Regions from separate parts of the Pandoraea commovens genome, predicted to be linked through region 2. Evidence: predicted binding sites of a transcription regulator. Region 2 holds the regulator's gene; the other holds the start of a gene.
What was found. The regulator FliA, encoded in region 2, starts transcription of late flagellar genes. The targets are predictions, from matches to a motif close to CTAAAGTTTNNNNNNNNNNNGCCGNTA.
Positions count from the first base shown of each region.

Region 1: the regulator FliA is predicted to act here: its motif matches at 2,583-2,609, upstream of NTU39_RS08955 (FlxA-like family protein).

Region 1 covers NZ_CP102780.1:1,896,339-1,901,255, reverse strand. The annotation lists gene NTU39_RS08965 (ABC transporter substrate-binding protein) at 1-285, shown strand, start outside; gene mdtD (multidrug transporter subunit MdtD) at 329-1,774, opposite strand; gene NTU39_RS08955 (FlxA-like family protein) at 1,967-2,524, opposite strand; gene NTU39_RS08950 (glycoside hydrolase family 15 protein) at 2,646-4,523, opposite strand; gene NTU39_RS08945 (CaiB/BaiF CoA transferase family protein) at 4,910-4,917, opposite strand, start outside.
Region 2 covers NZ_CP102780.1:5,850,788-5,855,704, forward strand. The annotation lists gene flgM (flagellar biosynthesis anti-sigma factor FlgM) at 1-166, shown strand, start outside; gene NTU39_RS26350 (flagella synthesis protein FlgN) at 163-621, shown strand; gene NTU39_RS26360 (hypothetical protein) at 1,242-1,670, shown strand; gene NTU39_RS27020 (CBU_0592 family membrane protein) at 1,672-1,929, shown strand; gene NTU39_RS26365 (flavoprotein) at 1,929-2,492, shown strand; gene NTU39_RS26370 (RNA polymerase sigma factor FliA) at 2,489-3,217, opposite strand; gene NTU39_RS26375 (MinD/ParA family ATP-binding protein) at 3,255-4,139, opposite strand; gene flhF (flagellar biosynthesis GTPase FlhF) at 4,132-4,917, opposite strand, start outside.

The sequences.
Region 1 (4,917 bases), 2.0 Mb from region 2:
TATTCGGCCGTGCTCAACTATCTGAAGGCGGTTCAGGCGGCAGGCACCGACGAGGCGGACGCCGTGATGGCTAAACTCAAGTCGATGAAGATCGACGACCCCGTGATTCGCAACGGCCAGATCCGCGCCGACGGCAAGCTGGTGCACGACATGCTGCTGGTGCAGGTGAAGACGCCTGCCGAGTCGAAGTCGGAATGGGATCTGTACAAGATTCTGGAGACGATTCCGGCCGACAAGGCCTTCGCCCCGCTGGCCGATTCGAAGTGCGCGCTGGTGAAGAAGTAAGTGGCGACTGAGCGTCAGCCAGCTTGATATGGGGGTTTGACGCTCAGCGCTTGAGATCGGTGGCAGACGCGGTATGGGTCTGACCACCGTCGTGCGACGGCCCCGCCGCCGGATCTTCCACGCGACGGAACACCAGCGCAGAGGCCAGCGTAATCAGTCCGACGCACACGAACGTCATGCGAAAGCCTGCGACGGTGCCGCCTACGCCAAGCTCCCCTGCCTGTCCCGCCAGATGACCGAACAGCGCCAGCAACTGGCCACCGATGGTCACGCCCAGCCCGAGGGCGAGCATCTGCGCCATCGAGAACAGCCCGTTGCCCGCACTCGCACGACGCGTGCCGAGATCCTTCAGCGTCACACTGTTCATGGCTGCGAACTGCATCGAATTCGCCCCGCCGAACACCGCCAGTTGCATGAGTCCCAGCCAGATCGGCCAACCCGGCCCGAACAGCGCGAAGCTCGCAATTGAGCCGCCGACGACCGCCGTATTCACCATCAGAAAACGCGTATAGCCGAAGCGCACCACGAGCGGCGTGACCATGCGCTTGACGACGATCCCGGCGAGCGCCACCGGCAACATCATCAACCCCGAAGCCAGCGGGCTGTAACCCATCGCCACCTGAAGCAGCAGCGGCAGCAGGAACGGCACGGCACTGCTACCGATGCGCGCGACCAGATTGCCCAGCAAGCCGAGACTGAAGCTGCGCGTCTCGAACAGTTCCAGCGGGAACAACGGCGCGGTACGACGTCGGGCGTACGGCCAGTAGCCGAGCGTCGTCGCAACGCAAAGCAGCGCGAGGACGGCAGACGGCGCCCATCCAGCCGCCGAGAACGGATGATCCAGCGCAAGCGTGAACGACACCATCGCCACCGACAGCAAGGCGAACCCGCCCCAGTCGAAACTCGTATCGATGACTTCGTCCTTCGCGGGACGCGGCAGGTAGTGACGCACGGCGAGGCTGCCGATCAGGCCGATGGGCACATTGATGAGGAAGATCCAGTGCCACGACGCCACCTGCACCAGCCAGCCGCCCAGCACCGGGCCGATCATCGGGCCGACCTGCCCCGCAATCGAGACGAAAGCGAGCGCCGCCAGGTACTCGCCAGCCGGGAATGTCCGCAGCACGGCAAGACGCCCGATGGGCAACAACATCGAGCCGCCTGCGCCTTGCAGCACCCGCGCGACTACGAGTTGCGGCAGCGTGTGCGCCATCGCACACGCAACCGAGCCGAGCACGAACAGCAGGATCGCCACGAAGTACACGCGTCGCGTACCGAAGCGGTCGGCCAGCCATCCCGACGCGGGCGTCAGCATGGCCATCGTGAGCGAGTAGGAGACGACCACTGGCTGCATGCGCAGCGGGTTCTCGCCAAGACTCGCGGCCATGGCAGGCAGCGCCGTATTGACGATGGTCGTATCGAGCGCCTGCATGAAAAAGCCCGCCGCGACAATCCATAGCAGGGCGGTGAGCGTCTTGTCTTGCTTCATGCGGCACGGGGACGAGGCGCAGCCGTCAGCCGGACCTCAAAGATGAATTAAGCGAGAGCAGAATTTTAGCGCGCTTCGGGTACGCGGATCGTTGCATGTTTTGCAGCAATCGATCCGTCCGGCGCATCACTGCGATGAGAAAGATACGCAGAGATGCGTCGGAAAAAAGCGATTGCGCGACCGTCAGGAACGTCAGGCGGTCGTGTTGACGTTGTTGCCGGTGGCCTTCGTCGGGGCCATGAGCGCGAGAATCTGCGCCTGAATCGACATGGCCTGAGCGGACAGCGCGTTTGTCTGCTGGAGCTTGTCCTCGGGCGGGAGACGGTCGTTGGTGCGCACCGCGTCCAACTGCTTCATCACCTTCGCCAGCATTTCCTTGAGCTTGCGGATCGTCTGCGCCTTGATGTCGTCGCCAGAGCCGCCGTCCGTCGCGGACAGCGCCTGCCCCTGCTGCTTGGCGCTTTCGTTCATCGAGCGCAGATCCACCAGCGTCTTGTCGCCCAGACGGCTCACGCCGTTGTTCTCAGCGGCGTCGGTGTTGGTCGTGGCATCGGTGTTGGCAGTGGCCGGTTTGGCCGCGTCGTCGGCACCGGCCGACTTCGTCGAGGCTGCCTGATTGACGGTGCCGGTAGCGGCTGCCGTTTTGGCCGCCGCCTGCGCCTTGTCCGCCTGCTGTTGCTGGATATGCGACTGCCAGATCTCCAGCATGCTGGACGTGGCGTTGCCCTTGGTCGGAATAATGATCGTCATGGAGCGAGGGGTCTCCGTGGAAATGGGGGAAATGAGAGAAAGTAAGGATTCGAAAGTATTACGGCATATTTCACGAAATCCTTTAATTCCCTACATTCCCCCTACGAAACCCACCCTTCCGTCAGGCTCTGACCGCTTTATCCGCGCGATAGCCCACATGCTCGTAGCGCGCTTCGTCGTCGGTCTCTTGCACATCGGCGTCGTCGGCGCGGTCGTCGTCGGCGAGTGCATCCAGACGAATCGCCGCATGCACGAGCGCGATATGCGAGAACGCCTGCGGGAAGTTGCCGACCTGACGCTCATGCGTGGTGTCGTATTCCTCGGCCAGCAGACCGACGTCGTTGCGCAACGACAGCAACCGCTCGAACAACGCCCGGGCATCGCGATGACGGCCGATCATCACGAGGCAATCGACCATCCAGAAGCTGCACGCGAGGAACGCGCCCTCGCCTGCGGGCAACCCGTCGTCGACGCGGCTCGTGCGGTAGCGCTGCACCAGCCCGTCGCGCATCAACTCGCGCTCGACCGCCTCGATGGTGCCGATCACGCGCGGATCCTCCGGGGGCAAGAACCCCACGAGCGGAATCATCAGCACGCTCGCATCCATCTCCGACGAGCCGTACGCCTGCATGAACGCGTTGCGCTGCTTGTCGAAGCCATTGGCGCAAACATCGGCGTGAATCTCCTTGCACAGCCGACGCCAGTGATCTACCGGTCCCGGCAAACCGAAACGCTCGGCCGACTTGATCGCGCGATCGAACGCTACCCAAGCCATGACCTTCGAATACGTGAAGTGTTGACGGCCGCCACGCACTTCCCAAATGCCCTCGTCCGGCTCTCGCCACACGGTTTCGAGATGCGCAACAAGCTTCGTCTGCACCTCCCAGGTGGCGTCGACCGGCGGCAATCCGCCCAGACGAGACTGGTGCAGCGCGTCCATCACTTCACCGTAGACGTCCAACTGCAACTGCCCCACCGCACCGTTGCCGACCCGCACCGGCTTCGCGCCTTCGTAGCCCGGCAACCAGTCGACTTCCCATTCCGGCAAACGCCGCTCGCCGGACAAGCCATACATGATCTGCACTTGCGACGGCGCACCGGCCACCGCACGCACGAGCCAGTGACTCCAGTCGTTCGCCTCGGTGTAATAGCCGCCGAGCATGAGTGCCTGTAACGTGAGCGTGGCGTCGCGCAGCCAGCAATAGCGATAATCCCAGTTACGCTCGCCGCCCAATTGTTCCGGCAGCGATGTCGTGGGTGCCGCGACCACGCCGCCCGTCGGCACGAACGTGAGCGCCTTGAGCACGATGAGGGAGCGACGAATCGCCGACGACCATCGTCCGTCGAGCTGACAGCGATTGGCCCAGGTGCGCCAGTAACGTTCGGTATCGGTGAGCGCCGCGAGCGGATCGATTTCGCGGGGATCGGCGTGATGCGACGGCACGCGCGACAGCACGAACGGCACCGTCTCGCCCGCCTTCACGTCGAAGCGCGCGCGCAGGCTGCCCGGCACATCCCGAATCTCGACGGGCGTGCGCATGACGACCTTGTCCGGCCCGGCGATAAGACGCATGCCAGGGCCGGTCGGATCATCAGCATCGAGCGGACGCGACCACGGCACCGATGCGCCGTAATCGAAGCGCAGGATCAGCTCCATCGACATCGTCACCGTGCCGTGCACGCCTTTCACCAGGCGCACCAGGTCAGCAGCACCATCGCGCAACGGCATGAAGTCGATCACGGCGACGCAACCTTCCACCGTCTCGAAACGCGTCTCGAGAATCAGCGTGTCATCGTGGTAACGGCGCGTGGAAGTGGCGTGCGGGTCTTCGGGGGCGATTCGCCAGCGGCCATGCTCGGGGCCGCCGAGCAACGCGGCGAAGCACGCCGGGGAATCGAAGTACGGCCAGCAGAGCCAGTCGATGGAGCCGTCGCGCGCAACCAGCGCGGCGCTTCGGCAGTCGCCAATCATTGCGTAATCTTCAATACGTGCCGGCATGCTCACCTCGCGAACAGGAGAGGACCAACGCCCCCGATGCCGTCACGGTGCGCGACGTTGTCGCCAGTGACCGGGGGAGCGCAAGCGTATGAGGCTCAATGGTACGCGTCTCGCGGACGCAGGACCACCGTTCGGGCAATGCAATGGGCGAATTGCCGAGGATTCTGCCAGGGGTCATGCCTTCCCTCCTTACGACGTTGCGTCGGGTCGGATTGATCGGGACTGGCGACCGCCTCCACTTCGCGCGCATCGTCGAGAAATGAAGATATCGCCGGCCAGTTCAAAAACCGACCGGCGACCGGGAGGGAAGTTCGCTTAAATTGCCGCTCGGTGACGTTTCGCGAGTCAACTCGCGGAGAATCCGCACTGCAGCAGCCAGGCATACATCATGCCG
Region 2 (4,917 bases):
GCAGGAAAAACTGGCAGCCAGCGGCACGGCCGACATCGACGTCGCGAAGGTCGAGCAGATCAAGGCGGCGATCGCTAACGGCCAGTTGGCTATTGATACCTCCAAGATTGCGGACGGTCTGATCTCGACCGCACGCGATTTGCTCTCTGCGCAATCGAAGTCATGACCACCGATGCCCTGCTGAACGCCCTGACTGCTGAAACGGCCGCTATCGGCACGTTTTCGACATTGCTCGGGGAAGAACAGCAGGCATTGGTCAACGGCACGCTCGACGCGTTGCCGGATCTGACCGAACGCAAGACGCGCGCCGTGGCGGAACTGTCCGCTCTCGGTCGTGAGCGCGATGCGCAGTTGAAAGCGTTGGGCTACTCGCCTGACGAAGCAGGCGCGACGGCAGCAGCAGCAGCCGATCCCAAGGTCGACACGGCGTGGAAGGCACTGCTTGCGGCTGCCGCCGAGGCCAAGCGCGCGAACGACACGAACGGCCTGCTCATCAACACCCGCCTGACGTACACTCAGCAAGCCCTGAACGTCCTCTACGGCCCGGGCAACAACACTCCCCTCTACGGCCCCGACGGCCGCACCACCCCGCGTTCTAGCGGGGGGAGTGTTACGGCTTAACTCTGGCGCGCTTCCGGGACCGCTTCACCGTTCGTCCGCATATCGTCGACGACTTCGCAGACCGTCTTCCGAATACCCTCCAGCGCCTCGTCCGGGGTTGCACTCAGCCAGGATAAGGCGGGGAATTCTGCGCATCGACCGACATGCTCGCCATCTTCCGACGACCAAGCCAGGTAGTAAGTGTAGTGATTCGTGTCCATTCCGGAATGGTGGCAAAATCAGCACCATTCATTCAAGCAGCCATTGTCCGAAAAATCTGCCGACGGATCCTCGGGCAATAGAAAATCCCTCGAAGCCAAATGCATTCGAGGGATTCTTTCGAGCCTTGCTACCGTTCAACGCGCCGAAGTCCAAGCCTTCTCACGCAGCGTTGCGCGCAAGCGCGAAGATCGCCTGGCTGTGCACCCGCACACGCGGCACTCTCCAACTTCGTTCCCCAGCTTAGGCACCGTCCGAAAACATGCTTCGGCGGTCGGACCCGACGACTCACGAGGCCCCCCTCCGGCGAAGCGTGCCACGGCAAACACGAATCGATCCACACCATATCGTCCGTTCAACACCTCTCGGTTGAGGGCAAACTCGCCAATCCCTCAACGCTATTGGACTTGATCGGAGGCACTATGAACATTGATCACGAATTCGTCGTCATTCCGAACGTCATTAGGCAACAGGCCCGTATGCGCGCCTACGAAGTCACCTTCGATGTACCCGCATTTCGCACGAATGAACATCTTCATCCATCTGAACAGAATGTCGCTCGGCTGAAATTCAGATATCACCCGCGCAGACAACTCGTCGAGTTCTTTTCGTTTCAGGAATACCTCTCCAGATACGCAGGACTCGCGATGACACTCGAACAGGCCTGTTGGTCGATTGTCGACGACTTTTTCGAGTCGTTAGAACCCATTCGATGTGACCTGATCATTCAAAACGAACTATCGGACAGCGCAAACGTCACGATTCACGCTTCGCGTGGATGGACCGATGCGATCCAACTGACGGCCGGGTCAGTTTCTCCGTTCGAAAAGAAAATCGCGGCCCCCATCTGACATGACATCAATAAATGCCTCCGACGTCATTGGCATTGCGGGTGCGCTGACCGTAGTCATTGCCTACTTTCTAAATCTGCACGGGACGCTCAGCACGACATCGTACAAATATTCGGCATTCAATCTGGCTGGATCGCTAATGATTGTTTACTCGCTGATCTACCACCCGAATCCAGCCTCGATGCTGATCGAAGGCTTCTGGGCGTCGATCAGCCTGTATGGTTTGTACAAAGCTCATAAGAACAGGAGGGCGAGGTGATGCAAAGGCGAATCCTTCTGGGCACGACTGGCAGCATCGGTGCGAAAGATACGATCCAACTCGTCGAGTTGCTAGCGTTGACGTATGACGTCCAAGTCGTGGCCTCCACGCCGTCGCTAGCATTTTTCGATCTCGCCACGGCAAGACGAATGACTGACGTTCACACCGATGACGACGATTGGTATACATGGCGCCAGCGCGGCGATCAGATCCTGCACATCACGCTGAGAAACTGGGCGGATCTCTTCGTCATCGCCCCGTTGACGGCCAACACCCTGGGGAAGCTGGTATCCGGCATTTGCGACAATCTGCTGACAACCACGTACCGGGCGTGGCAAGTGAAGTCAAAACCATTACTGGTGGCTCCCTCGATGAACAAATATATGTGGGAGCACCCGCTAACGGAAAAGCAACTTGAGCTGCTTAAGTCTTGGGATGTTGGCGTGATACCGCCGAGAGAGAAGTGGTTAGCGGGCGGGGATTTTGGCCCCGCCGCTATGGCGACTCCCGAGCAGATCGTCGAATCTGTCGAGAGCACCCTTTCAATACACAAAGCGCCTTAATTCGCCGAAGTCCAAGCCTTCTCACGCAGCGTCGCGCGCAAGCGCGAGATCGCCTGGCTGTGCAACTGACACACACGTGACTCGCTGACTTCGAGCACGGCGCCGATTTCGCGCAGGTTCAGACCCTGCTCGTAGTAAAGACTCATCAGCAACTTCTCGCGCTCCGGCAGACGATCGATGGCGTCCACCACGCCGCCGCGCAAACCTTCATCAAGCAGCATCGTCAACGGATCCGCACCCGGGTCCGCGCAAATGCGGTCGATGAACGGCTCTTCGTCCGCCGATTCGAAATCTTCGTAATAGATCAGCTGGCAGCCGTGCACGTCCTGCAGCATCTGCTGATACTCGGTCAGCCCGATCGACATCTCGCCCGCAATCTCGCTCTCGGACGGACCCCGTCCCAGCCGCTGCTCCAGTCGCTGCACCGCTTTCTCGATCTCGCGCGCCGTCTTGCGAATGCCACGCGATGCCCAGTCCAGCTCGCGCAACTCGTCAAGCATCGCCCCGCGAATGCGCTGGCTCGCGTACGTTTCGAACTGCGCGCCCTGCGTCTCCTGATACCGGTTCGCCGCATCGAGCAGCCCCAGCATGCCAGCCTGAATCAGATCTTCCAATTCAACGCTCGCCGGCAGCTTCGCCATCAATTGCAGCGCCAGGCGGCGCACCAACGGCGCGTATTGGGTCAGCGTGTCGTTCGTGTCGACCTTCCCGCGCGCGGTATACATGTTTCCCTCCGCTTCCTCTCGACGCGTGCCGTGACGCTCAGGCCGTGTGCGCGCTCACCGCGCCCACGCCATGCGTCATCTCGGCACCGCGATCGCCGCCGCAATCGCCCACCTGACCGATCCCGGCACCCAACGCCGCCGGTCCCGTGTCCCGAATGGCCAACGGCCAATGCATCACCTGCGCGGCCAACTGACGGTAAGCCACCGCCGCCGGCGCCATCGGAAACGCATCGACCACAGTGCGCGTCAATTGCCGCGCCCGCATGACCTGACGGTCCGACGGCACATGCCCGGCCAACTCCAGCGACACCGCCAGATAACGACTCGCCGTCGTGGCCAGATTGCGGCACACGACGCGTGCCTCCATATCCTCCGTCCGGTTCACCAACACCCGGAACTGCGCCAGCGCATATTCGTAATGCGCCTGCTTAATCCACGAGTACGCGCCCGTAATCGACGCCGGTTCACACCCGAGCACCACCAGCACGTCGTGCGCATGCGCTGCCAACGGACTCAGCACACCACCGGCGTGCGTGCAGTCGACGATCACGACGTCCGGCTCGCCAAGGGTCAGCACCGGCAGCGCACGCTGCGGATCGATGCGCTCGGGATGCCGATGCGCCACCGGCACCAGCACCACGTTGTCGCGCGTTTGCACACGCACCGCGTCGGGCGAAACGCGCCCCGCCAGCACATCGTGGATGTCGCCTCGCAACGGCAGACCGAGCGCCGGCGCTGCATGGCCGCTCTCGTCGGCCAGCACGACATCCTGACCGTGATGAGCCAGCGCGCTGGCCAGATTCAACGCAACACTCGTCTGACCGGCTTCAGGCGCACTTCCTACCACCGCGACGATGCGCGTGGTATGGCGCGCCACCAGTCGGCGCAGCCCCTCAGCTTGATCGAGTACGAGTTTAACCAAAGCAGGCCTCGCCTGAAGGTTGTGCGGGCGCAAACAGCCCGCTGTAGTTGGGATCGACCCCGCGCACCACTGCCGGCAAATCTTCCTCGGACGGCACGAACGGCGAACCCGTCACCGGCGCAGACAGCGCCGTATCGATAAGGAACTGTCGGTCCGCCACGTGCAGGTTCTCCGGTACGCGCTGCCCCGTCGAGACGTAATGCACCGGCAGACGGTGACGAATCACCGTGTCGAGCACCGAACCCAGGTTGGTCGTCTCGTCGAGTTTCGTCAGAATACACCCGGCGAGGTCGCCACCGCCCTCGGCGCTCGCGCTGCGATAGGCGTGCACCACTTCGTTGAGCGTGTCGCCGTGGCTCGTGGCATTGAGCAACAGCAGACGCTGCACCGGCGTCTCCGCCCCGCACAGCATCGCCACCTGCTCCGGCACCGTGCGGTCACGCTGGCTCATGCCGACCGTGTCGATCAGCACCATGTGCTTGTTGCGCAGTTCGGTCAGCGCCAGACGCAGATCCGTCGCGTCCTTCACCGCATGCACCGTCACGCCCAGAATCTTGCCGTAGATGCGCAGCTGCTCATGGCCGCCGATACGATAACTGTCGGTCGTAAGCAGTGCGAGCTTCTCCGCGCCGTGACGCATCACGCAACGCGCCGCGAGCTTGGCCGTGGTCGTGGTCTTGCCCACGCCAGTCGGCCCCATGAGCGCATACACGCCGCCGCGATCCATCAATTCGTCTTCGTTCGGCATGATGGGCAGATTGCGCCTGAGCGCGTTCTT